4 regions of the Isoptericola sp. NPDC056618 genome follow, and region 1 is predicted to be linked to each of the others. Evidence: riboswitches for the same ligand, from Rfam matches in the RefSeq annotation. Region 1 holds a riboswitch; each other region holds the start of a gene.

Region 1 (5,154 bases):
CACGCGGGCGCCTCGAACGCCGCGCGCAGCCGGTCGGCGGTCGTGCCCCAGCCCAGCCCGGCGTCCACGGACATCGCGAGCACGGCGACGAGCGCGTCGGACGGGCAGATCGCCTCCAGCCCCGCCACGTAGGCCGCGCGGCCGGCGTCGTCCAGGGTGTGCAGCAGCCCCGAGTCGAGGACGGTCCGCGGCCGGAGGCCCAGGCGGTCGAGCCGGCGCGCGTCCGCGACGTCGAAGCGCACCTCGCCCGGCGGGTCGAGGATCGCCCCAGCGGCCCGCTCCCGCGCGCGGGAGATCGCGTGCGCCGCGGCGTCCACGCCCACCACCCGGTGGCCCGCCCGGGCGACGGCGAGCGCCAGCACGCCCGTGCCGCACCCGACGTCGAGCACCGGGTCGGCGAGCACCGACCGCCGCACGAGCGCCAGGAGCGCCGGCTGCGGGCGGCCGATCTCCCACGGCGGCGGGGCATCGGCGGCGTACAGGGCGTCGAAGTCGTGCACCTGGCGGGCCATCGAGCACCTCCCGCTGCCCATTCTGCGCCCCGCGGCTCCTGGGCGGCGCCTACCGCGCGACCGCTACCCGACGAGGACGGCGAACGGCAGCGCCGCGACGAGCGTGCCGCAAGCGAGCACGACGGTGTCGGTGCGGGTCCATGCCGCCGGCTCCGCCCAGGTGCGGTGGTGGGCGGAGGCGAAGCCGCGGGCGTCCATCGCGACGGACATGGCGGCCGCGTCGCGCAGGGTGGCGGCCAGGACGGCGAACGTCACGGACGCCGCGTGGCGGGCCCGCGAGAGCGGGCCCCGACCGGGCCCGACGCCGCGCGACCGGCGGGCCCGCGACGCCTGCTCCCACACCGCACCGAGCCGCTCGAACCGCTGCAGCGCCGCGGCGACCCCGACGACGAAGCGCGCCGGCAGGCGCAGCCGTTGGCCCAGCTGGTCGGCCAGCGCGCTCGGGTCGACGAGCGGGGCGAGGGCCACGCCCGGCAGCGCGAGCACCGCGATGCGGGCCCCCGCGACGGCGGCCTCCACCGGGTCGCGGCCGCCGAGCAGCCAGGTGGACCAAGCCACCGACGCGACGGCGACCACGACCGCGAGGTACCGGGCCGGCGCGCCGGCCCCGCGCGGCAGGAGCACCAGCCCGAAAGCCAGGCAGGCGCCCAGCGCGACGCCGGCGCTCGCGACGTCCCGGACGCCCAGGGAGGCGACCAGCCCGAGCAGCCCGAGCGCCACGAGCACGAGGGCGTTCACGCGCCCCAGCACGCCGGTCATGCCGCCACCGCCTGTCGCTCCCGTGCCGCGCCGCCGAGCCGCACCTGGTGCCCGGCGAGGGCGACGAGGTGCGCGTCGTGGGTACTGGCCGCGACGGTGGCGCCGTGCCGGGCGGCGGCGGTGGCCCACCCGGCCACCGCCGCCCAGGTCCCCCGGTCCTGGCCGACGGTCGGCTCGTCGAGCAGCACGAGCCCCGGCCGGTGCGCGAGCGCGGCCGCCAGCGCGAGCCGCCGCTGCTCGCCGCCGGACAGCCGGAACGGGTGCGCGTCGGCGAGGTGGTCCAGGCGCAGCAGCGCGAGCACCTCGTCCACGTCCACCGGGACTCCGAGGCGGCTTCCGGTGAGCTCCACCTCGTCCCGCACGCGCAGGGCGAGCAGGCCGTGCTCCGGGTGCTGCGGCACCCAGCCGCACGACCGTGCAAGGTCTCGCGAGGGGGCGGTACGCCCCGGGACGCCCCGCACCTCGCCGCCGGTCGGCCGCAGGTGCCCCGCGAGGGTGGCGACGAGCGTGGACTTCCCTGCCCCCGAGGGCCCCGTGACGGCCGTGAGGCGCCCCGCAGGCAGTCGCGCGGCCACGCCGTCGAGCGCCCGCGTGGTGGTACGGCCGCGCAGGCCGCGCGTCGTCAGGTCGACCTCGAGGGCGTCGACCGAGACCTCCGGCCCGGCGTCGTCCGGCGCGACCAGCGCGGCCGGGACGGGCAGCGGGGCGGGCGCCGCCACCCCGGGCAGCCAGACGCCGGCGCGCGTCAGGTCGCCGCGCGGGCCGGCCGCGCCGTCGCGCAGCGCGGCGGGCGCGACGTCGTGCGTGACCCGGCCCCCCGGCCCGAGCACCACGAGGCGGTCCAGGTGCTCGAGCCACGGCCCGACGTGGTGGTCGACCACCACGAGGGCGGTGTCCGTACCCTCCAGCGCGCCGACGACGGCGGCGCGGACCTCGGCCGCGGCGGCGGGGTCGAGCATCGCGGTCGGCTCGTCCAGGAGCAGCAGGCCCGGAGCGCTCGCCAGCGCCCCCGCGAGCGCGAGCCGCTGCAGCTCGCCGCCCGAGAGGGCCGACGTCGGCCGGTCGGGCGGGTACCGCAGCCCGACCCGGTCGAGAGCCTCCCGGGCCCGACGCCAGATCTCCTCCCGCGGCAGGCCGGAGTTCTCGGGGCCGAAGGCGGCGTCCCGGCCGATCCGGGCCGCGACGACCGCGGAGCCCGGGTCCTGCGGCACGAGCCCCACCCCGCCGTCCACGTGGACGGTGCCGGACAGGTCACCGGGCAGCGGGTCCCCCAGGACCCCCGCCAGGGCGTGCAGCACGGTCGACTTGCCCGCCCCGCTCGGCCCGACCAGGCCGACGCACTCCCCCGCGCCGACGGCGAGGTCGAGGCCCTCGATCGTCGGGGCCCGGCGCCCGGTGGGCCGCCAGCTCAGCCCCCGCACGAGCGCCCGGACGTCGTCGCGCGCCACGCCGTCAGGCCCGGGCGCGATCGGCGGCACGACCGTCGCCGCGGTCGGCGAGGTCGCGCCCCGGCCCGAACGCGTCGAGCACGCCGGCCCGCGCGAGGGCGCGCACGAGCGCCGCGCCTCCCAGGCCCGCGAGCAGCGCGCCGGACAGCGCGAAGAGGCCCAGGTACGCCAGCCGGAAGCCCCACGCCCAGTCCGGGTAGTAGGCGAACCACTCGTAGACGGCGCCGCACGCGCCCGCCGTCGCACCCGCCAGGGCCGCGACGGCGGTGCCGAACCGGCGGTAGAGGAACAGGGCGAGCACGAGCTCGGCGCCGAACCCCTGGACGACGCCGGAGACGATCGCCGAGAAGCCCCAGCCGGCGCCGAGCAGTGCCTCGACGCTCGCGGCGACGACCTCGGTGAGCAGCGCCGCGCCCGGGCGGCGGACGATGAGGCCGCCCAGCACGCCGCCGAGCAGCCAGCCGCCCCCGAGCAGCCCGGTGGCCGGCGGGAAGGCGACGGCCAGCCCGGCGGAGAGCAGGTGGTAGAGCTGGGTCCAGCCCCAGAAGACGACACCGACGGCCACGCCGAGCATGGCCACGGTGACGAGGTCGACGGTGCGGTACCGCAGGGACGGGCTGCGCAGGACAGTGGGCGCGGACATTCCAGGTAACTCCCTTCGCCGGTGCTAACCGGAGCAGGTTCCAAGGGTCTGCGGCTGTGCCCGCACTCTCAGCGCCCCTTCGACGGCGCTCCCCTGTCATGGGTGTCTTCAGATGTGGCGGCCGACGACGCGGCCGCAGGTCCGACCCTAGGCGACCACGGCGACGGCGCAAGGGCGTCCCGCACCGTGAAACCCCTGGTCACGCAAGAAGGCCCGGAACCATGAGGTTCCGGGCCTTCTCGTCGGGGTGGAGCTGAGGGGACTCGAACCCCTGACCCCCTGCATGCCATGCAGGTGCGCTACCAGCTGCGCCACAGCCCCGAGAACCGACTCTCGCGACCGCGGACGGCCAGGCGATTCGTCTGATTCGGTGTGTTCCTCCGGGCTTGCGCCCCTCGGAACGTCGATATCTTAGGCAGACTTCGGGCCAGGTTCCAAATTCCAGTCCGGCCCCGCCTGCCAGCGGTCCAGGGGGTACCCCGCGCCCACGTTGTGCGCCACGAGGCGCCAGGCCGGCACGGCCCCCTCCCCCGCACGGTGCAGGTGCGACCAGTGCACGTTGTGCATGCCCGACAGCCCGCGCCAGGTGGTCGGGTCGAGCCCGAGCAGCGCCGTCACCGCCAGCGAGATGGCGGCCCCGTGCGACACGACGACGAGCGTCGCGTCGTCGTCCAGGTCCGCGGCGTGCTCGGCCACGGCCTCGGCCATGCGCTGCGCGACCGCCGCCTTCGTCTCGGCCCCCGCGCCCACGGGTTCGGCGCCGAGGCGCCAGGCCGCGTACTCCTCGGGCCAGCGCTCCTGCAGCTCGGCGCCCGTGAGGCCCTCCCAGTCGCCGAAGCCGCGCTCGCGCAGGCGCTCGTCCGTGACCAGGGGCTCCCCGCCGAGCGCGTCCGCGTAGGCGTTCGCCGTCTCGACGGCGCGGCCCAGGTCGGACGACACGATGCGCGTCGCACGGTGCGACGACGCGAGCGCGGAGCCGCCCTCCGCGGCCTGCCAGCGCCCGACCTCGTCGAGCGGGATGTCGATCTGCCCCTGCAGCCGCAGGGAGGCGTTGTAGGCGGTGCGGGCGTGCCGCAGCAGGACGACGGTGCCGGCCGTCACCGCTCGTCGCCCGCGAGCCGGATCGCTCCGTCGCCCCCGCCGTCGCCGTACTCGGCGGCGGCCGCCGCGCCGTCGCCGCCGCGCGCGTCCTCCGGCAGCTCGACCGCCGGGCAGTCCTTCCACAGGCGCTCGAGCGCGTAGTACACGCGGTCCTCGGCGTGCTGCACGTGGACGACGACCTCGCCGAAGTCGAGCAGCACCCACCGCGCCTGCGCCTTGCCCTCGCGGCGGATCGGCTTGGACCCGGCGAGGAACATCGCCTCCTCGACGGCGTCCACGATGGCAGAGACCTGCCGCTCGTTCGTGCCCGAGGCGATGAGGAACACGTCGGTGAGCACCAGCTGGTCGCTCACGTCCAGCGCGATGATCTCCTGCGCCTTGCGGTCCGAGGCGGCCCGAGCGGCGACGACCGCCAGCTCGACGGCGCGGGGGCTGGCGGTCATGCAGCGGCTCCGGGGTGCTCGTACGGGAGGACGACGCTCGCGGGCGCGGCGCCGTCGGTCGTGAAGTCCTGGGCGCCGTTGTCCCCGAGCAGCAGCTTCCAGACCAGGAGCCCCAGCACGAACGCGACGACCACGAGGACGATGTAGTGCAGCCAGGTGTAGGACGCCTCGGGCTCGTCCCAGTCCTCGTCGTCGTCCTCGTCGTCCAGCGGCGCGGCCGAGCGCGCCCGGACGGGCTGCTCCGACGC
Region 2 (5,154 bases), on a different contig from region 1:
AGCTCGACGTGGCCTCGCGCCGGGCCGGGCTCGACGGGGTCGGCCGGGTCGGCCAGCGGGTTCGGGGTCTCCATCACCTCGAAGAAGCGGTCGACGGCGGTGCGCGCGTTGAGCGTCATCGACAGGGTCATGCCGAGGTCGACCACGGGGCCGTTGATCACGGCCGTCGTCAGGAAGAAGGCGACGAGGCTGCCGACGGTGATCTGCCCCTGGGCGGCGAGCACCGTGCCGAGCACGAGGCAGACGGCCAGCGTGACCTCGGGGATGAGCTGCAGCGACGTGGTGACGGTGGCCTGGTTGCCCGCCTTGCGGATCTCCGTGCGACGCAGCTCCTCCGCCTGGTCGGTGAACGAGTCGAGGGCGTCGCGCCCGCGGCCGAACGCCTTGAGCACGCGGATGCCGTGCACGGACTCCTCGACCGTCGTGGCGAGGTCGCCCGACTGGTCCTGCGACAGGCGCGCGATGACGCGGTACCGCCGCGAGAAGCGGAACGCGATGACCGTCACCGGGATCGCGCCCGCGAGGTACACGAGGCCGAGCCAGCCGGCGGTGGCCAGCAGGATGCCCACGCCGACCACGATCGTCACGATGCTGACGACGAGCTGCAGGACGCCGAAGACCAGCCAGCGGCGCAGCAGGCCGAGGTCGCCCATGATCCGGCTCAGCAGCTGCCCCCCGGGCCACCGGTCGTGGAACGCGACGGGCAGGTCCTGCAGGTGGCGGAACAGCGCCATCCGCAGCTCGGCCTCGACCCGCGTGCCGGGGTACATCACGAGGTTGCGGCGCAGCAGGACGAACCCGGCCTCCGCGACCCCCAGCACGAGCACCAGGAGGACCGGCACCACGAGGGCGCCGAGGTCGTGGGCGGCGGCGCCCTCCGCGAGCGGGCCCTCGACGAGGGCCTGCAGCACGCGCGGGATCGCCAGCGCGGCGAGGCTCGCGCCGAGCGCCGAGAAGAGGCCCCCGACCATGCGCGGCAACGCGGGCCGGACGTACGGGTAGAGCCGGCGCACGGACGCGAACGTGGAGAGCTCGGAGCCCGCAGGGGCGACGGCCGCCGCAGGGCCGGCGCCCGGCGGGCCGGGCGGCCCCTCGGCGCGACCCGGCGGGGTGCCGGGCGCAGCGGGACGTCGGGGAGCGGAGGAGGCGGGGCTCCTCCTGGGACTGTCGGAGGGATCGGCGCGGCGTGCGCCTCGGCTGCGGCTGCGCGAAGTGCGCTTCGTGTCGGGCATCACACTCATTCTCTCACTCGCCTCCGACACGCTTGCCCCGATCACGCGGTGGGTCCCCGAACCGGGACACCGCTTACCGCCGCGGGATCCCGCCGTCGGGCAGGACGGCGGGTCCCGCGACGGGCCCCACGACGGGGATCCGGCCGGCCGCGGTCAGCCCACCGCGACGCGATCGGCGGGGCGCCCGTCGACGCCCTCGGTCGTGCCTCCCCTGCCCGCTGTGCCTGCTGTGCCTGAGGTGCCCGTCGTGCCGGGGAGGCCCGTCTGGTCGAAGAACGCCAGCTCGTGCTCGCACGCCGCGCGGAACGCCGCCGCCATCCGGTCCCGGGTGGACGCGTCGGACGCCGCGGCGGCGCGGCGCAGGATCGCGACGGCCTCCCGCGTCGCGTCCGCGAACGCGTCGTCGGCGTAGGTGCCCAGCCACGCCGCGTACGGGTGGCCCGCGTGGTTGCGCGCGGCCAGCCGCTCCCCCACGTCCTGATAGATCCAGTAGCAGGGCAGGACGGCGGCCACGAGGGTCACGTAGTCGTCGCCGGCCGCGCGCAGGTGGTCGAGGTAGGCGGCCGTCGTGGCGCTGGCGGGCACGTCCTGCGGCTCCCCGCCCAGCCAGCGCGTGTGGAGGTCGAGCTCCGTCACCAGGGCGCCGTGCGCGCCACCGGCCCAGAACGCCTGCTCGGCCCGCGTGGGCGCGAGCTCGCTCGCCCGGGCGAGGCAGCGCGCGTAGTCGCGCAGGTAGAGCGCGTCCTGCTCCAGGTAGGCGCGGAAGTGGTCGGCGTCGAGGGTCCCGTCGCCCAGCGACCGGACGAACGCCAGGTCGTCGATCGCGGCGCGCACGTCCGCGGCGTCGTCCCACCACCGGGCGACGACGTCCTCCGCGCCCGCCCCGGACGCACGGGCCGCACAGGACGCCGCCTGGGGTTCCGCGCCGCCCGCGCGCAGCCCCACCAGGTGGTCGACGGGACCGTTCCCGCCGCCGACGCGCAGGGCCTCCCCCGCCCGGATCGCCGCGGTCAGCCAGGCCTTCGTGCCGCGCAGCGCCTCCGCCCAGTCGCCCGTGCGCGCGTACCGGGCGGCCAGCCCGCTGGACAGCGAGCAGCCGGTGCCGTGGGTGGAGGTGCTGGTCAGTCGAGGGCCGGCGAGCTCCACGAGCACGCCCCGCGGACCGACGAGGGCGTCCGGGGCGCCCACGTCCCTCGCCTCTGACCGCGCGAGGAGGTGGCCGCCCTTCGCCACCACCAGGACCCCGTGCCGGGCGGCCAGCCGTCGCGCCTGCTCGAGGGCGGCGGGCCAGTCCGCGGCGGGGGGCTCCTGCGCGAGGACCGCGAGCTCGGGCAGGTTCGGCGTCACGACGTCCACCCGGCCGAGCAGGTCCCGCACGGCGTCCTCGGCCGCCGGGTCGAGCAGCCGGTCCCCGCTGGTCGCCACCATGACCGGGTCCAGGACGACGGCGGGGCGCGCGGTCGCGCCGGACGGCCCGGACGGGTGGGATGCGGCACGCGCCAGCCCGTCGAGCCACGCGGCCACCGCCCGGGCCACCGGGGCCGAGGCGAGCATCCCGATCTTCACGGCGTCGACGGCCACGTCGTCGGCGACGGCGTCGAGCTGCGCGGCCAGGAATGCGGCGGGCGGCACGTGCACGTCACGCACGCCGCGGGTGTTCTGCACGGTCAGGGCCGTGACGGCGGCCATCCCGTAGCCGCCCGCGGCCGCGATCGACTTGAGGTCCGCCTGGATGCCGGCGCCGCCGGACGGGTCGGACCCGGCGACCGCCAGGACCCGGGGCCTGCTGCCCGTCCGCGGCGCCGTCGTCGGCGACGAGACGGGAGCGGGGGCGGCGTGAGCAGGGGTGGTGGTGCCGGCGCGGCCGGCGGAGCTGTCTTCAGGTGCGCGCGCACTCATGTCGACATCCCTTCGCTAGTACGAGCTAGATCAGGTTCGACGGGTGTGTTCTCAGCGCCCGCCGGCCGGCCGTGACGAAGTCGCGGCGATGACCGGTCGGGACGCACCCCGTGTCGTGGCGCCCACCGTAGCCCAGGACGGCCCCGGCGGGTCCGGCGTCCCGCGCGGTGTGTCGTGGCCGGCTCCGCCGTCGCCCGAACGGCCGCCCGGGGCGGGGCTGCAGGTCCCGGCCGACGCCGCGGTAGGGTGCGGGGGTGCCCGTGGTCGTCCGTCGTGTGCGCGAGCTCCTCGTCGCCGGCACGACGCTCAGCATCGCGGCCGCCGCCCATCTCCTGGCCGGCGGCGCGCTCCCCGCGGCACCCCTCGCCTGGCTCGTCGTCGCGGCGCTCACGGCGCCGCTCGCGGTGTGGACCGCGCGCCGCCGTCTGACCCTCCCTCGCCTCCTGCCGGCGATGGTCGCGCTGCAGTTCGTGCAGCACACGACGTTGTCCGTGCTCGGCGCGGCGGGCACGGGTGCTCCCTCGGCTCCGCTCGCGACCCCGGGCGCCACCCCGGACGGCCACGCGCTCCACGCCATGGGCCCGGGCTCCCTCGCGCCCGCGACGGGCGGCGGGCTGCTGCACCACGCGGGCGACGCCGGGACGACGACCTGGATGCTCGCCGCGCACGCCGCCGCGGTGCTGCTCACCGCCCTGCTGCTCGCGGCGGGCGACCGGGCGGCCCTCACCGTGGTGGGGCACCTGCGGCACGTCGCGCTCCTCGTGCAGGAGCCGCGGGCGCTTCCGGTGGTCCGCGAGCACGCCGTCGTCGTCGGGCGCACCTGGCGCCCCCACCCGGCCCGCGTCCGCCGGCGCACGCCCCCACGCGGGCCCCCGCTGCTGCTCCCGGGCGCCCTCGCGCGCGCCGCCTGACCCTGCCCTGGTCCGTCGTCGGACGGGGGCGGGTCCCTCGCCGTCCCACGACCGACTGACACACCTGACAGCCAGGAGCAGAAGAACCCATGTCCAGGACCACCCCTGCCCTCCGCCCGCGTCGCCTCGCCGGCGCGGCCGCGCTCGCCCTCCCCGCCCTCGTGCTCGGCGCGACCGCCGCGTCGGCGCACGTGACCGTGACCCCCGACGCGGCCGAGGCCGGGTCGTACGCCACCCTCACCTTCAAGGTCCCGAACGAGTCCGCCGAGGCCTCGACCACCGCGGTGCAGGTCGACCTGCCCACCGACACCCCCTTCACCAGCGTGTCCGTCGAGCCCGTGCCGGGCTGGACCGCGAAGGTCACCCAGGCGCCCCTGCCCGAGCCCGTCGAGGTGCACGGCACCACCGTCACCGAGGCGCCGGCGAGCATCGAGTGGACCGCCGACGACGCCGACGCCGGCATCGCGCCGGGCGAGTTCCTCCGGTTCACCGTGTCGGCCGGCGCCGTCCCGGACGGCGTGGAGGAGATCGTCCTCCCCGCCACCCAGACCTACTCCGACGGCGAGGTCGTCGCCTGGGACCAGGAGGCGTCCGGCGACGCGGAGCCCGAGCTCCCGGCCCCCGTCCTGCAGGTCGTCCCGGCCGCCGAGGACGGCGGCCACGGCGCGGCGTCGGCGGCCGGCGCCGGCGACGCCGGCACGGACGCGCACACGGATGCGGCGGCCGAGGACGACGGCTCCGGCACCCTCCCGCTCGCGCTCGGCGCCGCGGGCCTCGGGCTCGGGCTGGTCGGCGCCGTCACCGGCGTGATCGCCCTCGCCCGGACGCGCGCACGGGCCACCGGCGCCGCCGGCGCCGCCGGCGCCGCCGGCACGGAGCAGCGGTGAGCGCGCCGGACGGCCGCACAGCCGCGCGACGCGCCCTCGCCGCGGCCGGGTCGTTCGCGCTCGCCCTGGGCCTCGGCGCGGCCGGTGTCGTCGGTGCGGCGGGGCCCGCGAGCGCCCACAACGTCGTCGTCGGGACGTCGCCCGCCTCGGGGACGACCGTGACCGAGCCGCCCGAGTCGGTCGACGTGACGTTCGACGACGTGGTGCTCGACCTGTCCGGCGAGG
Region 3 (5,154 bases), on a different contig from region 1:
CTACCTCGTCTCCGACGCGGCCGAGATCCTCGGCGTGCCCGTCGTGTGGGGCGCCATCCACCAGTTCGACGGCCAGGTCGCCGTCTTCTGGGGAGCGCCGGTGCTGGACGACGGCGCCCGCGAGCGCGGCGTCACCTACCGCGACGTCTTCCCGGTGCCCCCGCCGCCGGGCACCGTGCCCGACTGCGCCACCGGCGGCGTGCTCGGCGCCCTGTGCGGCACCGTCGGCTCGGTCATGGCGACCGAGACGGTCAAGCTGATCACCGGCGCGGGCACCACGCTGCTCGGCCGCATCGCCGTCTACGACGCGCTCGAGCTCTCGTGGCGCCAGCTCGCCGTCCGCCCCGACCCCACGCGCGAGCCCGTCGCCGAGCTGCTCGCCGACGACGCCGCGTACGCCGCGTTCTGCGGCCTGCCCGCCCCGGTCGGCGGCACGGCGGACGCCGGCACGGGCACGACGGGCGGTGGGCTCGGCCCCGCCAGCATGAGCGCCGTCGACGCCGCGGCACTGCTCGCCGGCGACGCGCCCGTGGCGCTCGTCGACGTCCGCGAGGACTGGGAGGTGCAGGCGCTGCCGGTCGCCGGCGCGACGGTGTCGCCGAGCGGCGGCTTCCTCGGCGGGGGAGACGGCGCCGCGGCGGCGATCTCCGCGCTGCCTGCCGACCGCCCGGTGCTCCTCGTCTGCGCCGCCGGCGCCCGCTCGGCCCGCGTGGCCGACGTCGCGCGCGCCGCCGGCGTCGACGCCCGCTCCGTCGAGGGCGGCGCCCCCGCCCTGCTCCTCGCCATCTGACCGCGAGGTGGTACCGGACCTGCCGAGGTAGTACGAGGACCCGCGAGGTAGTACCCGACCCGCCGAGGTAGTACGAGCCTCGTCGAGGTGGCGGTCCGTGAGTACTACCTCGGCAGGTCCGGTACCACCTCGGCGTCAGAGGGCGAGGTCGAGGCGGCCGTCGGGGGAGGAGCTGGCCAGCGCGCCCTCGCGGCGCGGGATGCGGCCGGCCCCGGCGGCGAGGCGGCCGGACTCGACGGCGAGGCGCATGGCGTGCGCCATGCGGACCGGGTCGGCGGCACGGGTGACGGCGGTCGCGAGCAGCACGCCGTCGCAGCCGAGCTCCATCGCGAGGGCGGCGTCGGACGCCGTGCCCACCCCGGCGTCGAGGACGACGGGCACGCGCGCGGCGCTCGCGATCGCCTCGATGTTGCGCGGGTTGAGCACGCCCAGGCCGGTGCCGATGGGGGCGCCGAGCGGCATGACGGCGGCGCACCCGACGTCCTCCAGCCGGCGCGCGAGGATCGGGTCGTCGTTCGTGTACGGCAGGACGACGAACCCGTCGCGCACGAGCCGGTCGGCCGCCTCGACGAGGCCGATCGGGTCGGGCAGCAGGGTGACGTCGTCGGCGACGACCTCGAGCTTGACCCAGTCGGTGCCGCACGCCTCGCGCGCGAGCTGGGCGGTGAGCACGGCCTCGGCGACCGAGAAGCAGCCCGCCGTGTTGGGCAGGGCGCGGATGCCGAGCCGCTCCAGCAGCCCCCAGATGCCGCCGTCCTCGGCGCCCGCGCCGCCCGGGCGCACCGCGACGCGGCGCATCGCCACCGTGGTGAGCCCGGTGCCCGACGCGACCAGCGCGTCCTCGAGCGTCATGAGGTTCGACGCGCCGCCCGTGCCCATGACGAGGCGCGAGCCGATCTCCGTGCCGGCGACCACGAGGGGGTCGACGAGAGGGTGCGCGAGCGGGCGGGACGTGGCCGCGGCGTGCGTGCTGGTCATGCTTCCTCCGTGCTTCCTGGTCAGGCTTCGTGGTCAGCCGCCCTGGACGGCGGTGACGATCTCGACCCGGTCGCCGGGCGAGATCCGGGTACCGGCCCACAGGCCGCGGGGGACGACGGCGTCGTTCACGGCGACGGCGATGCCCTGGACGGACCCGTCGGCGACGAACGCGGGCACGAGGGCCGCGACGACGGCCTCGACGCCGTCGCCGTGCGGCCCGTCGAGCGGGTAGGCCTCGCCGTTCACGACGGCGGTGCGGGTGGCGGGGGTGGCGGTCATCGGGCGGCTCCTTCGGGGAGAGGGTCGGCGGGCGCGAAGCGGCGCGGGTCCGCGGCGGACAGCGCCGGGTCGGGGGGAGGCGCTCCGGTCAGCTCGGCCACGACCGCGTCGGCGGTGAGCGGGGCGAGCAGCACCCCGTTGCGTCCGTGCCCGACGGCGGCGAGCAGGCCGGGGACGCCGGTGGCGCCGACGAGCGGCAGGTTGTCGGGGGTGGCCGGGCGGGCGCGCGGCGTGACGTCGACCAGCGCGGCCTCGTCGATGCCGGGCACGAGCGCGCGGGCGTCGCGCAGCAGCGCGAACACGCCGCCTGCCTCGGCGCGGCGGTCGTCGGGGCGCTCCTCGCTGGTGGCGCCGACGACGATCTCCCGGTGCCCTGGCCCGGTGCCGGTGCCGGTGCCGGTGCCGGGGCCCGCGCCCGTGCCCGGGCCCCGTGGCACGACGTACACCGGCCGCCCCTGCACCGTGCCGCGCACCACGTGCTCCAGCGCCAGCTCCGGGCCGGCGTCCAGGCGCAGCGTCACGCCCTTGACCGGCCGCACCGGGACGCGCAGGTCGGGGACGCCGTCGAGCAGGGCCGCCGTCGCGTCCGCGCCGGTCGCGAGGACGACCGCGCCCGCGGCGTGGCGCGCGCCCCCGTCGTCGTGCACCGCGACGACGCGGCCCGCGCCGTCGCGCTCGAGCCGCACCGCCGTGCGGCGCACGAGGGCGCCGCCGAGCGCCTGGACGAGCGCCGCGTGCGCCCCCCGCGGGTCCACGGCGAGGTCGCCCTCGACGACGGCCGCCCCGGCGAGCCGCGGCCCGAGGTACGGCTCGCGCCGCCGCGCGGCGGCCACCGAGACCTCGGCGGAGGCGAGACCCCACTCCCGGTGCAGCGCCAGGACCCGGCGCAGCAGCGCGAGGTCGTCGGCGTCGTACGCGACGGCGAGCGACCCGGCGCGCAGCAGGGGGACGTCGCGCCCGGTCGCCGCGGCCAGGCGGGCGGCGAAGTCGGGCCAGCGGGCCGCCGACGCGACGTTGAGGCGGGCGAGCTCCCGCTCGCCGAAGTCGGACTCGCTGACGGCCGCGAGCATCCCCGCCGCGGCGCGGGTGGCGCCCTCGCCGGGCGACGGGTCGAGCACGGTGACGGACAGCCCGCTCGCGGCGGCGCGCCAGGCGACGGCGAGGCCGACGATCCCGCCGCCCACGACGACGACATCGGACGGGGTGCCGGACGGGCTGCTGGGCGTGGGCATGTGCGCTCCCTTCGCTGGCATGACCCAGATCAGGTTCGACGGTCGGCTCCTACGCCCTCTCAGCCCCGAGCGGGGCTCCCGTGCGCGGCCACTGTAACCCGGGCCGTGGTTACCCTGACCGGCGTGACCACGACCGCGCCCGACCACGGTGCCGCCCCGGAGACCGCTCCCGACGCGACCCGCGCCCGCCTCGCCGACGCCCGCCTGTACCTGTGCACCGACGCCCGCGAGGAGCGCGGCGACCTGGAGGACTTCCTGCACGGGGCGCTCGCGGGCGGCGTCGACGTCGTGCAGCTGCGGGACAAGACGCTCGACGTCGCGCGCGAGCTCGAGCTGCAGGAGGTGGTCGCCCGCGTCGCCGCGGAGCACGGCGCGCTCTGGGCGGTGAACGACCGGGCCGACGTCGCGCAGCTCACCGGGACGCCCGTGGTGCACATGGGGCAGCGCGACCTCCCGGTGCCCGCCGTGCGGTCGCTGCTCGGGCCGGCTCCGGTGCTGGGCCGGTCCACGCACTCCGCGGACCAGGCCGCCGCGGCGGAGGCCGACCCGGACGTCGACTACTTCTGCGTCGGCCCCCTGTGGGCCACGCCCACCAAGCCCGGCCGCGCGGCCGTCGGGCTCGACCTGCTGCGCGAGGTCGCCGCCACCCGCCCGGCGACGCCGTGGTTCGCCATCGGCGGCGTCGCCGCGGAGCGCCTCGACGCCGTGCTCGACGCCGGAGCGTCGCGCGTCGTCGTCGTACGGGCGATCACGCAGGCGCCGGACGCCGAGCGGGCCGCGCGAGAGCTGCGGGAGCGGCTGGGCTGACGGTCCGGGCCGGACCGCCGCGCGAGGTGACCTACCCCACCGCGTGACCCGTGGGACAGGCCCGGGAGCGGTACCGTCCGGCGGCTACGATGGCTCGGTGACGTCTCCCGCCACCGACACCCCCACCACCGCCGACCTGGCGCCCACGCCGCGTCCGGTCCTCGTCGTCGACTTCGGCGCCCAGTACGCGCAGCTCATCGCGCGCCGCGTGCGCGAGGCCCGCGTCTACTCCGAGATCGTGCCGCACACGTTCACCACCGAGCAGATGCTCGCCAAGAACCCGGCGGCCATCATCCTGTCGGGCGGCCCGTCGTCGGTGTACGCCACCGGCGCGCCGTTCGTGGACCCGGCGCTGTTCGAGGCCGGCGTGCCGGTGCTCGGCATCTGCTACGGCTTCCAGGCGATGGCGCAGGCGCTGGGCGGCACCGTCGCGCAGACGGGGCAGCGGGAGTACGGCGGCACCGAGGTCGAGGTGTGCGAGTCCGGCGTGCTGCTGGCGGGCACCCCCGACCACCAGACCACCTGGATGAGCCACGGCGACTCCGTGCACGCCGCGCCCGAGGGCTTCGCGGTGCTCGCGACGTCGTCCGGCTCGCCCGTCGCCGCGTTCGAGGACACCGGCCGCCGGCTGTACGGCGTGCAGTGGCACCCCGAGGTCAAGCACTCCGCGCACGGCCAGGCCGTGCTGGAGAAGTTCCTCTACGAGGGCGCGGGGCTCGCCCCCGACTGGACCGCGGGCAACGTCATCGCCGACCAGGTCGCCGCGATCCGCGCGCAGGTCGGCGACGCGCGCGTCATCTGCGCCCTGTCCGGCGGCGTGGACTCCGCCGTCGCCGCCGCGCTGGTGCAGCGCGCCGTCGGCGACCAGCTCACCTGCGTGCACGTGGACCACGGCCTGCTGCGCGAGGGCGAGGTCGAGCAGATCGAGCGCGACTTCGTCGCGTCCACGGGCGTGAAGCTCATCATCCGCGACGAGAAGGAGCGGTTCCTCACCGCCCTCGCGGGCGTGAGCGACCCGGAGACGAAGCGCAAGATCATCGGCCGCGAGTTCATCCGCGTCTTCGAGGA
Region 4 (5,154 bases), on a different contig from region 1:
CAGCCAGGCGACCACGACGAGGGTGACGAGCGCCGGCACGACGTCCGTGCCGTCGGCGCCCGCGCGCAGCCGCAGCCGGTGCGTGGACACGCTGTCGCTCGTGAGGTGCAGGGCCCGCTCCCGGCGCGCCCGGGCGCGGGAGCTGACCAGCAGCGCGCCGGCCACCACGACGAGCTGCAGCACCGACAGCACCGCCGCCGAGCGCAGGTCGAGGAACTGGGTGGTGCGCGTCCAGATCTCCGTCTCGATCGTGCCGTAGCGCAGGCCACCGAGGACGAGGACGACGCCGAACGCCGTCGCGCAGAAGAGGAACACCACCGCGGCGGCCGACGCGATCGCCGGGCCGAGCGCGGGCAGCGTCACGGTGCGGAACGCGCGCCAGGGCGTCGCGCCGAGCGCACGGGCGGCCTGCTGGGCGCGCGGGTCGAGCCGCTCCCACATGCCGCCGACGGTCCGCACCACCACCGCGTAGTTGAAGAACACCAGCGCCAGCACGATGCCGGCGAAGCTCTCCTCCAGGTGCGCCCAGCCGAGCGGCCCGCCGGGCGCGAAGAGCGCGCGGAAGGCGACCCCGACGACGACGCTGGGCAGCACGAACGGCACCGTCACCAAGCCCCGCACCAGAGTGCGCCCGGGGAACCGGCACCGGTAGAGCACGTACGCTCCGGGCAGCCCCAGCAGCACCGACAGCAGCGTGCCGGTGAGCGCCTGGGCGAGCGTCTGCCCGACGATCCGCCACGTGCGCTCCTGGGACAGCACCTCGGCGAAGCCGGACAGGTCGAGCTCCCGCCCCGCCGCGGTCTCGGTGAAGAACCCCTGCAGGACGAGCGACACCACCGGCCACGCGAAGAAGACCGCGAGGAAGCCCAGCGGGAGCGCGACGGCGGCGCCCCAGCCGAGCCACGCGCCCCACCGGTCTCCGCGCCACCGTTCGGCGCGCGACCGTTCGGCGCGCGACCGCGCCGCCCGTGCTGCCGGGCGGGCGGTGCTGCGGGGGGCGCGGGGCACGGGGCGCGTCAGCCGACGACCGTCGCCGTCCACTGCTCGATCCACTCGTCGCGGTGCGCGGCGACGTCCGCGGGCGCCACCTCGAACGGCTCGTCGGCCAGGGGCGCGAACTGCTGCCAGTCGGCGGGCAGCTCCACGTCCGGGTCGGCGGGGTACATGTACATCTGGCCGGGCACGTCGGCCTGGAACTCGGCGCTCGTCAGGAAGTCCACGAGCTTCTTGGCGCCCTCGGGGTTCTCGGCGCCGGACAGCACCCCCGCGTACTCGACCTGCCGGAAGCAGGTGTCGAGCATCGCGCTCGTGGCGGAGGTCTTCCCGTCGTCGCTCACGGTGAACGCGGGCGACGTCGCGTACGACAGCGCGATCGGTCGCTGCCCGCCCTCCCCGGCGCCGGAGAAGTCCACGTAGTACGCGTCCTCCCAGCTCTCTGCCACCTTGAGGCCGTTGTCGCGCAGGTCGGCCCAGTAGGCCTCCCAGCCGTCCGTGCCGAAGGCGCCGATCGTCGCGAGCAGGAACGCGAGGCCGGGGGACGACGTCGCCGGGTTGGTCACGACGGTGAGGTCCGCGTACTCCGGCTTCGCGAGGTCCTCGAGCGTCGTCGGGGGCGTGACGCCGTTCTTCGCGAACCAGCCGTCGTCGAGGTTCATGCACACGTCGCCCACGTCGACGGGCGTCAGCGTGCCCGCCAGGTCGTCGGGCGCGTAGGCCGCGACCTCCGGGGCGAGGTCGGCCGGCTGGTACTCCTCGAAGACCCCGGCGTCGACGGCCCGCGACGCGTACGTGTTGTCCACGCCGAACACGACGTCGCCCAGCGGCGCGTCCTTGGTGAGCACGAGCTGGTTCACCAGCGTGCCCGCGTCGCCCGGGGCCACCTGCTCGACGGTGAGACCGGACTCCTTCTCGAACGCGGCCAGGACGTCGTCGGAGACGGCGAACGAGTCGTGGGTCACGAGCGTGACCGTGCTCGACGCCGCGCCGCTCGCGTCGTCCGGGGCCGCCCCGCCGCACGCCGCCAGCAGCGGCAGCAGGGCGACGACGCCCGCGGCGGCCGCCGTGGTCCGGGCCGTGGTCGTCAGCTTCATGCTGTCCTCCTCAAGGTGCGAGAAGGGGGTCCTGCGGGCACCCGGCACCGTCGTGGTGCGGCCGTCCGCAGGGAACGAGATTCCCGACTTCCTCCACCGGTGCTAACCGGATCAGGTTCGAGGGTCTGCGGCGGTCCGCACTCTCAGCGCCGGTGGGCGCTCCCCTGTCGTATCACCACGAGCCTACCCGTCGACGCCGCGCTACCGTGGTGCAGTCCTCGACCTCGGGGTGTGACGTGCCTGACGTGCCGTGACGCCGTCCGGCGGCCGCGGACGCACGCGAGACGACGCGCGGTCATGCCGCGGCCGCGCCGGGACCTACCGAGGGAGAGCACGTGACGGACACCGAGCAGCCGCTGGGCGTGAAGGTCGGCACGGTGGTGCTGACGATCGCCGCCGGATGGGTCGCGCAGAAGCTGATCGGGGTGGTCTGGGAGAAGACGACGGGCAGCGTGGCGCCCACCAACGTGGACGACGACGAGATCTCGATCATCCAGGCCGTCACCTTCGCGGCGGTCTCGGGCGGGGTCGCGGTGCTCGCGAAGCGCCTCGCCCGCAAGGGCGCCGTGCGCGCGGCGGCCCGGTTCGTGCCCGGCCGCTGATCCCCCGCTCCTGACGGGCCCGCCCTGCGGGTCAGTGGCTCGCGCGCGGACGCCGGCGGGCGAGCTGCGCGTCGTGACCGTGCGGCCGGTCCACCGGCCGCACGGTGGCGAGCGCCTGGCTGAGCCGGTCCGCCGCGTCCTGGGCCGGCGGGGCGGACCGCACCACCTCCGCCGCCGTGAGCGCGGCGTCGCGGTCCCCGACGGGCCGCGCGAGCCCCTTCATCACCTGCTCCCCCGCCGACTGGGCGGAGATCCCGACCTGCGCGCCGGCGTCCGCGAGCACCTCGGTGGCGACCGACTCGTCCACGCCGCACACCGCCATGATGGCGCCCTTGGCCTGCTCGGCGGCCGCGGCCGCGACGAACGCTCGGGACACGGCCCTGTGCGCCTCGCGCTCCAGCGCGTCCCGCACGACCGGGCTCGCGTCGATGACGTAGCCGACGATCTGCGACGACGCGCCGTCGGCCCCGTGCCTCCCCTGTCCGGTCACGACGACGGTATGGGTGCGCCCGTGGTCGTCCACGACGCGGTGCGCCCCCGAGAACGGCCGCCCGGTGCCGAGCGCGACCACCGCCGTCCGGGAGAGCCGCTCGCGGTCGTCGGGGTGCAGGTGGGCGCGCAGCACCTCCGGTCCCGGCGCGATCTTGCCCGGCTCACGACCGAAGATCCGGAAGACCTCGTCCGACCACCACCACTCCCCCGTGGCGACGTCGACGCGGTACCGGCCGACGAGCAGCTGGCTCCCGGCGCCCAGCAGCTCCGCGAGAGCGACGAGCTCGCGGCGCGGTGTGTCGTTGGGCGTGCTGGACATCGAGGCTCACCCCCCAGTGCCGTGCAGCTGGGTCCGGCGCGCAGTTCTCCTGGCCTCACCACGGTACCGGGACGGCACGACACCGCCACCGCACGGCGGGTGACGTGCGGTGGCGGTGGTGTCGTCGGTGGCCCCGGCCGTGCCGGGGCAGGCGTCAGGCGACCGTCGTCGCAGCGGCCTCGGGGTGCTCGCCCGCCGCCTCGGCCCGCTCCGCCGCGACCGCCTTGCGGTGCTCGCGGAACGAGTAGGTGACGGCGGCGGCCCAGCCGACCGCGATGAGCCCGAGGACGAGACCCCGCACGCCGTCGCTCACGGGGAACTCATCGAGGCTCAGCAGGGTGCGGACGTTGGTGAGCACGATGATCCCGCCGACGGCGGATCCGAGGACGCGCGGCGGCACCAGGCGGACGAGCCATGCGGCGATCGGCGCGGCGATCAGGCCGCCGATGAGCAGCGCCAGGGCCCAGGTCGGGTTGATGCCCGCGGTCCCGAGGCCGAAGAGGAAGCCGAGGCTCGCGGCGACGGCCACGAAGAACTCGCTGGTGTCGATCGAGCCGATCACCTTGCGGGGCTCCATGCGGCCGCTCGCCAGGATGGCGGGCGTGCCCACCGGCCCCCAGCCGCCGCCGCCCGTGGCGTCCATGAACCCGGCGACCAGGCCGAGCGGGGTGAGGAACCGCTTGCGGAGCGGCTGCCCGAGGCGGTCCGTGCGCAGCCCGCGGAGCGTGAAGCGCAGCAGCACGTACAGGCCCAGCCCCAGCAGCAGGATCGACATCAGCGGCTTGGCGATCTCGGTCGACAGCCATGAGAGGAAGGTCGCGCCGGCGAACGCGCCGACCGCACCGGGGATGCCGATCTTGGTGACGACCTTCCAGTCCACGTTCCCGAACCGCCAGTGCGACGCACCGGACGCCAGCGTCGTCCCGACCTCGGCGAGGTGGACGGTCGCCGACGCGGCCGCGGGGTTGGTACCGATCGCGAGCAGCAGGGTGGTCGAGGTGACGCCGTAGGCCATGCCCAGGCTGCCGTCGACGAGCTGCGCACCGAGGCCCACGAGGGCAAGGAGGACGAGAGTCCGCACGGGGGTTCCCTCCGTTTCGGCGCGGCAGCGGGTCCGCCGCGTCTGCAGTGAAGTTACCCGATCGGCTCTATCGGATTCAACGGTCTCAAGAAACTGTCTGCATGCTGAGACGGGCGCCCGTCAGGCCGCGGGAGCGGGGCTCACGGGTTGATCCACGCCGATTCCTGCTCCGTGAGCCGGCGCACGACGTCGGGGATCGTCCCGGCCGCGAGGTCCGCCAGGGTCACCTGCTCCAGCACGGCCCGCACGTTCACGCGCAGCGCCACCCACACGTGCAGCAGCGACGCCGCCGCGCCCGTGTACTCCAGGTCCGAGGGCCGCGCGTCGCGCACGAACACCAGTGGCCCGTCCACGGCACGCACGACGTCGGCGACGGTGACCTTGTCGGCGGGGCGGGCCAGCACGTACCCGCCACCCGCGCCGCGACGGCTCGCGACGATACCCTCGCGCCGCAGGTCGCTGAGGATCGCCTCGAGGAAGCGGTGGGGCACCTGCTGCGCGCGGGCGAGGGCCTCGGCCGGGACGGGGCCCTCGCCGGACGCGGCGAGCTCTGCGGCCGCCCGCACCGCG

Evidence for each region. Region 1 has a riboswitch for thiamine pyrophosphate ahead of ACFQ8T_RS06060 (ECF transporter S component). Riboswitches for the same ligand answer to the same signal wherever they lie in the genome.
Region 2: it holds a riboswitch for thiamine pyrophosphate, as region 1 does, so the genes downstream of both, ACFQ8T_RS05565 (bifunctional hydroxymethylpyrimidine kinase/phosphomethylpyrimidine kinase) here and ACFQ8T_RS06060 (ECF transporter S component) in region 1, are expected to answer to the same signal.
Region 3: it holds a riboswitch for thiamine pyrophosphate, as region 1 does, so the genes downstream of both, ACFQ8T_RS16195 (FAD-dependent oxidoreductase) here and ACFQ8T_RS06060 (ECF transporter S component) in region 1, are expected to answer to the same signal.
Region 4: it holds a riboswitch for thiamine pyrophosphate, as region 1 does, so the genes downstream of both, ACFQ8T_RS07420 (thiamine ABC transporter substrate binding subunit) here and ACFQ8T_RS06060 (ECF transporter S component) in region 1, are expected to answer to the same signal.

Annotation. Positions count from the first base shown of each region.
Region 1 covers NZ_JBHTVZ010000003.1:36,216-41,369, forward strand. The annotation lists gene ACFQ8T_RS06045 (class I SAM-dependent methyltransferase) at 1-512, opposite strand, end outside; gene ACFQ8T_RS06050 (energy-coupling factor transporter transmembrane component T) at 576-1,271, opposite strand; gene ACFQ8T_RS06055 (ATP-binding cassette domain-containing protein) at 1,268-2,749, opposite strand; gene ACFQ8T_RS06060 (ECF transporter S component) at 2,724-3,362, opposite strand; TPP riboswitch at 3,356-3,467, opposite strand; tRNA gene ACFQ8T_RS06065 (tRNA-Ala) at 3,611-3,683, opposite strand; gene ACFQ8T_RS06070 (histidine phosphatase family protein) at 3,774-4,463, opposite strand; gene rsfS (ribosome silencing factor) at 4,460-4,906, opposite strand; gene ACFQ8T_RS06080 (hypothetical protein) at 4,903-5,154, opposite strand, start outside.
Region 2 covers NZ_JBHTVZ010000002.1:532,220-537,373, forward strand. The annotation lists gene ACFQ8T_RS05560 (ABC transporter ATP-binding protein) at 1-971, opposite strand, end outside; gene ACFQ8T_RS05565 (bifunctional hydroxymethylpyrimidine kinase/phosphomethylpyrimidine kinase) at 1,386-3,131, opposite strand; TPP riboswitch at 3,122-3,252, opposite strand; gene ACFQ8T_RS05570 (hypothetical protein) at 3,386-4,042, shown strand; gene ACFQ8T_RS05575 (YcnI family protein) at 4,132-4,929, shown strand; gene ACFQ8T_RS05580 (copper resistance protein CopC) at 4,926-5,154, shown strand, end outside.
Region 3 covers NZ_JBHTVZ010000014.1:108,595-113,748, forward strand. The annotation lists gene ACFQ8T_RS16180 (ThiF family adenylyltransferase) at 1-790, shown strand, start outside; gene ACFQ8T_RS16185 (thiazole synthase) at 926-1,768, opposite strand; gene thiS (sulfur carrier protein ThiS) at 1,802-2,047, opposite strand; gene ACFQ8T_RS16195 (FAD-dependent oxidoreductase) at 2,044-3,279, opposite strand; TPP riboswitch at 3,269-3,371, opposite strand; gene thiE (thiamine phosphate synthase) at 3,403-4,086, shown strand; gene guaA (glutamine-hydrolyzing GMP synthase) at 4,184-5,154, shown strand, end outside.
Region 4 covers NZ_JBHTVZ010000004.1:1,420-6,573, reverse strand. The annotation lists gene ACFQ8T_RS07425 (ABC transporter permease) at 1-1,008, opposite strand, end outside; gene ACFQ8T_RS07420 (thiamine ABC transporter substrate binding subunit) at 1,017-2,090, opposite strand; TPP riboswitch at 2,162-2,266, opposite strand; gene ACFQ8T_RS07415 (DUF4235 domain-containing protein) at 2,426-2,692, shown strand; gene ACFQ8T_RS07410 (PAS domain-containing protein) at 2,724-3,503, opposite strand; gene ACFQ8T_RS07405 (sulfite exporter TauE/SafE family protein) at 3,658-4,584, opposite strand; gene ACFQ8T_RS07400 (RrF2 family transcriptional regulator) at 4,725-5,154, opposite strand, start outside.